DNA from 2 places in the Clostridium sp. LBM24168 genome. Region 1 is predicted to be linked to the other one. Evidence: a T-box and tRNA genes for the amino acid it is inferred to sense, from the RefSeq annotation. Region 1 holds a T-box; the other holds one or more tRNA genes.

The links. The T-box of region 1 lies ahead of ACSVC9_RS13905 (glycine--tRNA ligase). A T-box ahead of a tRNA ligase gene usually reads a tRNA of that ligase, here a tRNA-Gly.
Region 2: it has a tRNA-Gly gene. The T-box ahead of ACSVC9_RS13905 (glycine--tRNA ligase) is inferred to sense a tRNA for this amino acid. The anticodon was not compared.

Annotation. Positions count from the first base shown of each region.
Region 1 is NZ_CP196861.1:2,796,656-2,800,079, reverse strand. It holds gene lysS (lysine--tRNA ligase) at 1-1,286, shown strand, start outside; T-box leader at 1,313-1,480, shown strand; gene ACSVC9_RS13905 (glycine--tRNA ligase) at 1,557-2,942, shown strand; gene murD (UDP-N-acetylmuramoyl-L-alanine--D-glutamate ligase) at 3,341-3,424, shown strand, end outside.
Region 2 is NZ_CP196861.1:2,296,023-2,299,446, forward strand. It holds gene ACSVC9_RS11385 (class I SAM-dependent DNA methyltransferase) at 1-338, shown strand, start outside; gene hslO (Hsp33 family molecular chaperone HslO) at 328-1,215, shown strand; tRNA gene ACSVC9_RS11395 (tRNA-Val) at 1,307-1,382, shown strand; tRNA gene ACSVC9_RS11400 (tRNA-Asp) at 1,392-1,468, shown strand; tRNA gene ACSVC9_RS11405 (tRNA-Phe) at 1,473-1,548, shown strand; tRNA gene ACSVC9_RS11410 (tRNA-Gly) at 1,568-1,642, shown strand; tRNA gene ACSVC9_RS11415 (tRNA-Cys) at 1,657-1,730, shown strand; gene ACSVC9_RS11420 (methyl-accepting chemotaxis protein) at 1,790-3,424, opposite strand, start outside.

The DNA of each region.
Region 1 (3,424 bases):
GGGTACATGGTAAGGCTGGTTTTTCAGATCTATATGATAGGTATGGTAAGATACAGCTTTATATAAAGATAGATGATGTAGGGGAAGAAAATTTAAAGGAATACAAGACTTATGATATAGGTGATATTTTATCAATAACAGGAAGAGTTTTTAAAACAAAGACTGGTGAAGTAACAATCCACATTGAGGATTTTAAATTGGTTTGTAAATCATTAAGACCTTTACCAGAAAAATGGCATGGATTAAAAGATCCAGATTTAAAATATAGACAAAGGTATGTTGATTTAATAATAAATCAAGATGTGAGAGATACATTTATGAAAAGAACTGCTATAATTAGGGCGATTAGGGAGTTTTTAGATAATAAAGATTTTATTGAAGTAGAAACTCCTATATTGTCTACAATAGCAGGAGGAGCAGCAGCTAAACCATTTATAACCCATCATAATACACTGGATATGGATATGTATCTTAGAATTGCAACTGAATTGTATCTAAAGAGATTAATTGTAGGTGGATTTGAAAAAGTCTATGAAATAGGCAAGAATTTTAGAAATGAAGGAATGGACATAAGACATAATCCTGAGTATACGTCTATAGAATTATATGAGGCATTTGCTGATTATAATGATATGATGGAAATTACAGAAAATATGGTGGCTTATATATGTAATAAAGTTCTTGGTACTACTAAGGTTGTCTATGAAGACAAGGAAATAGATTTTAAACCTCCATGGAACAGGATTACCATGGTTGATGCAGTAAAGAAATTTACGGATATAGACTTTAATGAAATAAAAGATGATGCAGAAGCACAGCAAATTGCGAGGGAAAAAAATATCCAGCTCAAAAAGGAATTGAAGGATTGTACAAAAGGATATATATTAGATATGATATTTGAAGAATTCTGTGAAGAAAAGTTTATTCAACCAACTTTTGTACTAGATTATCCAGTTGAGGTATCTCCTCTTACCAAGAAAAAAAGAGGAAATGACAAATTCACAGAAAGATTTGAAGGATTTATATATGGAAGAGAAATATGTAATGCTTATTCTGAACTGAATGATCCTATAGTTCAGAAGGAAAGATTTATGCAGCAGCTGAGAGAAAGAGAACTAGGTGATGATGAAGCGTATATGATGGATGATGATTTTATAAATGCTCTTGAAATTGGAATGCCACCAACGGGTGGATTAGGAATAGGTGTAGATAGACTTATAATGTTTTTGACTAATTCCTCTTCAATAAGAGATGTTATATTGTTTCCTACTATGAAGCCACTTTAATAGTAGAATTAAATTTATAATTTAATATTGCAGTAATGATGAAGATTAGTAGTGATGAGGATATCAAAAGAGAGGCTGTGTTTGGTGGAAAACAGCTGAAATTCCATTGCGAAAGGAACTTTTAAACTGTTTATATTCAAAGATGAGCATATGCTAAAAAGGGTGGAACCGCGGATAATAAATTCGTCCCTTTAGCTAGGCTCTTTTTTTATGTTTTAAAAAGATGTATAAATAATTACTAATAATAAAATTACAAAAGGAGATTAGCATATGGAAAAGAATATGGATAAAGTTGTTGCTTTAGCAAAGAATAGGGGATTTGTATATCCTGGATCAGACATATATGGAGGACTTGCAAATACTTGGGATTATGGACCAATTGGAGTTGAACTCAAAAATAATGTAAAAAAAGCATGGTGGCAGAAATTTGTCCATGAGAGTAAGTATAATGTAGGAATAGATTGTGCCATACTTATGAATAATGAGGTATGGGTAGCTTCTGGGCATGTAGGAAACTTTTCAGATCCCCTTATGGACTGTAAAGACTGTAAATCAAGATTTAGAGCAGATAAATTAGTTGAAGAGCATATGACATCTCAGGGAGTTGAAAAAGCTAGCGCAGATGGATGGAGTAATGAAAAGCTTGAAAAGTATATAAAGGATAATGGAATAGCTTGTCCTAATTGTGGAAAGAGCAATTTTACAGATATAAGGCAGTTTAATCTTATGTTCAAAACATATCAAGGGGTAACGGAAGATTCTAAATCAGAAATATATTTAAGACCGGAAACTGCACAGGGAATATTTGTAAACTTTAAAAATGTTCAGAGAACAAGCAGAAGGAAAATACCTTTTGGAATAGCACAAATAGGAAAATCTTTTAGAAATGAAATAACCCCTGGGAATTTTACTTTTAGAACCAGGGAATTTGAACAGATGGAACTGGAATTTTTCTGTAAACCAGGAACTGATTTGGAATGGCATAGTTACTGGAAGGAATACTGCTGGAATTTCCTGATTAATTTAGGATTAAATAAGGATAATATAAGATTCAGAGATCATGAAAAAGAAGAACTTTCTCATTACAGTAGTGCAACTTCTGATATAGAATATCTATTCCCATTTGGATGGGGAGAATTATGGGGAATTGCAGACAGGACAGATTATGATTTGAAACAACATCAAAACTATTCGGGAAAGGATATGAATTATCTGGATCCGACAACTCATGAAAAATATATTCCTTACTGTATAGAACCATCAGTTGGAGCAGATAGAGCGGTATTGGCATTTTTGGTTGATGCATATGATGAAGAAGAGCTTGAGGGAGGGGACATAAGGACAGTTATGCATTTTCATCCGGCCATAGCCCCATTTAAAGCTGCGGTGCTTCCTTTAAGTAAGAAACTATCTGAACATGCTTTAAAAGTATATGATTTATTGAGAGAAGAATTTAATGTAGATTACGATGAAGCAGGAAGTATTGGCAAGAGATATAGGAGAGAAGATGAAATAGGCACTCCTTATTGCATAACTGTTGATTTTGATACTCTTGAGGATAATACTGTTACAATAAGAGATAGAGATACTATGAAGCAGTTTAGGGTAAAAATAGAAGAACTTAATAAATTTTTAAAGGAAAAGACACATTTCTAATTTAATATTTCTAGAATAAAAGCATGTAGTGTAAAGAAAATAACTTCATGCTTTTTATTTTTAATAGCAAGATATGAATAAAAAATTAACCGGATGTTTAAGCATCCGGTTAATTAGGGTTTAATTATGGGGATATGTTATATGTTTAATTAAAACTTGGGGAATTATATTAATGTTTCCTTACGGCATGTTTATAGTATATCATACAGAATGAATAATTTTCAATAGAAAAAGTAAAGTCAATAAATTTAATATTTTCGTACAATTTCGATTTTATTTGTCATAAACTACTATATTGTAACATTGAAACTCTAAAAAAAAATTATCACAGTGTGATATTATAAGTGATATAATTGATTGGTAAAGATTAATAGACAGTTTATTGTGGAGGTTTTTTGATGAGAAATAATTTTGATAGTTTTAAACAATTTATAAAAAATAAAAAAGTTGCTGTAGTAGGCATAGGAATTAGTAATAGGCCT
Region 2 (3,424 bases), 500 kb from region 1:
TTGATATAAATTCCTATTACAAACTCACCAAAATACTTGGAAACAATGTATATGATTATGACGATGATAAGTTAACCTATATATGGGATAATAATTTAGAAAACGAAATTATTGACATGTATCTTATTTTTTTTATAAAAGAAGGCAAACTATACAGAAGATTTGATGAGCATCACAGAGAGAGAGCATACCAATGCGACTATATAGAAAATTTACTTTCAAAATGTGGATTTATAATATTGGAAAAACTAAATAATTATACAGATAAACCTTTAAAAAAAGATTCAGAAAGAATAGTTTACGTGGTAAGTAAAGGAGATAGTAACGATGGACGATAAAATTGTACGAGCTATGGCTTTAAATGATAATGTTAGGATACTTTCAACTACAACTACACATTTAGTAAATAAGGCTGTTAAAATACATAAATGTTCAGCAACAGCTGCTGCTGCTCTAGGAAGGATGCTTACAGCTGGCAGCCTTATGGGAAGCATGCTGAAATCAAAAAATGATAGCCTAACTATTAAGATATCAGGAGGTGGAGCCGCCAAAGGTATAATTGTAGTGGCATACCCTGATGGAAGTGTAAAAGGATATATAGGAAACCCTCAAGTAGACTTACCTCCTAATAATAAAGGTAAATTGGATGTAGGAGGTGCAATAGGCACAAATGGTAATCTAGTTGTAATAAAAGATATGGGATTGAAGGAACCTTATATGGGTCAGGTCCCCATAGTTACAGGTGAAATTGGTGATGATCTAGCATATTATTTCACTGTATCCGAACAGACACCTTCCGCAGTAGCAGTAGGGGTACTCGTAGATACAGATCTCACTATAAAAGCTGCGGGAGGCTTCATAATTCAGATAATGCCGGATTGTGAAGAAGATATAGTGAATCTTGTAACAAACAAAGTAAAAAATATATCTTCTATAACAGATATGATTGTCAATGGGATGGATGCCCAGGATATTATAAAAAGCATTTTTGAAGGAAGTGATTTAAAAATTCTGGGAGAGATCAACCCACTTTATAAATGCAATTGTTCAAGAGAAAGAGTAGAAAGAGCTCTCATAAGTATAGGAATCAAGGATTTAAATGAAATATATGATAATGGGAAAACAGAAGAGTTACACTGCAATTTTTGTAATAAAAGTTACAAGTTTACCCACGAGCAGATTGGTGAAATCTTAAAATATGCAAGGAATAGATAATCATAGAAAAATCATAATAAAAGTATTGACAATATAAAATTCAACATATATAATATTAGTTGTTGTGGCGACACGGTGCGTGATATATTCAGGGCGCATAGCTCAGCTGGGAGAGCATCTGCCTTACAAGCAGAGGGTCACAGGTTCGAGCCCTGTTGTGCCCACCATGATTTTATGGCCCAGTGGCTCAGTTGGTTAGAGTGCCGGCCTGTCACGCCGGAGGTCGAGGGTCCGAACCCCTTCTGGATCGCCAAGCTGGCCAGATAGCTCAGTCGGTAGAGCAGAGGACTGAAAATCCTCGTGTCCCTGGTTCGATTCCTGGTCTGGCCACCATTTTATCATTATATAGTATGCGGGAGTGGCTCAGTGGTAGAGCGTCACCTTGCCAAGGTGAACGTCGCGAGTTCGAATCTCGTCTTCCGCTCCAATCCAATTCAATATGGCGCTATAGCCAAGTGGTAAGGCAGAGGTCTGCAAAACCTTTATCTCCAGTTCAAATCTGGATGGCGCCTCCAAACGAAGAGCCCTTAAAACTATTAAGTTTTAAGGGATATTATTTTAGCTTTTTCAATTTTTATAACCTAAATGCTGAAATGATTTTTCTTAATTTTTCTACATTCAATTTTGACTGAACTGCTTGATTCACCACATTATCACTTGACTCAACTATGACCGATGTCATTTGAGCTATATTGGTTGTTCCTTTGGCCCCTTCTCCAGATGCTGCGGCTACCTCCTCCACAGATTTTACTATACCAGAAATTGAGACAAGCAGTTCTTCAGATATTTCGTTAAAATTTGAAACCAATTTTTCAACTACAGAAGAATCTCTGCTATATTGTTCACCTGTATTTACCAAATTATCATAATCCGGTATAATCTGAGTTTCAATAAATTCGATCATATCTTTTGAACTGCCTTTAAGTGCATCAACCGACTCAGTTACAGTTTTTATTATATTTTTGATTTCAATAACAGTACTTTTTGACAAATCAGCAAGTTCTCTGATTTCATCTGCAACAACAGCAAATCCTTTTCCAGCTTCTCCTGCCCTTGCAGCCTCAATAGCTGCATTTAGTGCCAGCAAATTAGTCTGGGAGGTTATTTCCAATATTCCCTCTGTCAATGATTCTATTTGCTCCACGGCTCTAGATTTCTCAATTGCCACTTGAAGTTTTACCTTTATATCATCACTCATATTGTGAACATTTTTTTGCGATTGAATTGCCGAAGATTTTAATTGAATTGCCCTTTCGTTAATTTCTCTTGCAGTTCTTAAACCATTTTCGATTTCCACCGATATTCCATCAATATTTTTCTTGACCTGAGATACAGAACTATTCATTTCTTCGGAGTATGCAGCTGTCTCCTCCATTCCAGCCGACAGTTCTTCGGTAGTTGCAGATATATCAGAAATTTTAGAATTTAAATTTCCAATGTTTTTCTCCACACTGCTTATAGTTGATTCCACACTTAGAGAACTATCTTCTACTCCATTTATTATATTTTTAATTGACTCATGCATTTTCCACATTGAATTGATCATTTTCCCAATTTCGTCTTCTGATTTTAAATATTTAACATCAATCTTCTTGCTTAAATCACCTTGTGCTAGTAAATCCAGCTGACTTTGAGCATATTTAAGTCCCTTGGTAATATAAGAAATTATCAACATAGTTAATGCTATTACAATAATAAGTCCTATGCAAGCTAATAATATTATATGTCGTAATTGAGTATAAAAATCTTGTAAAACATTTTTTACAGGAATATCCACACATAAACTCCAGTTTATGCTATAGTCATCTATCTTTACCGGATATGCAACTCTAAAAACATTCTCATTAGTTAAAATTGATTTTCCTAAAACCTCTGCACTTTTTCCCAATGAGATTTGCTTTGCAATACTATTCCAATCACCGCCACCTTTTTTTGCATCAGTCATTATTAATTTTTTGTTAGCTCCGCTTGCTACATATTTACCATCTCTAGATAAAAGTTGTGCATATCCTCCCATAGGCTTTATCTGTTCTACAATACCCTGAAATGTTTCAAGGCTGTAGTCTATAGATATGACGCCTCTAAAATTTTTATTTTCATCTAAAATAGGTACTACCAAAGATGCCATAGAAATATCCTGCCCATTTACCTTATATACAGTTGGTTCCGTCACAAATGCCCTTTTACTTTTTTTTGGTATGTTGTACCA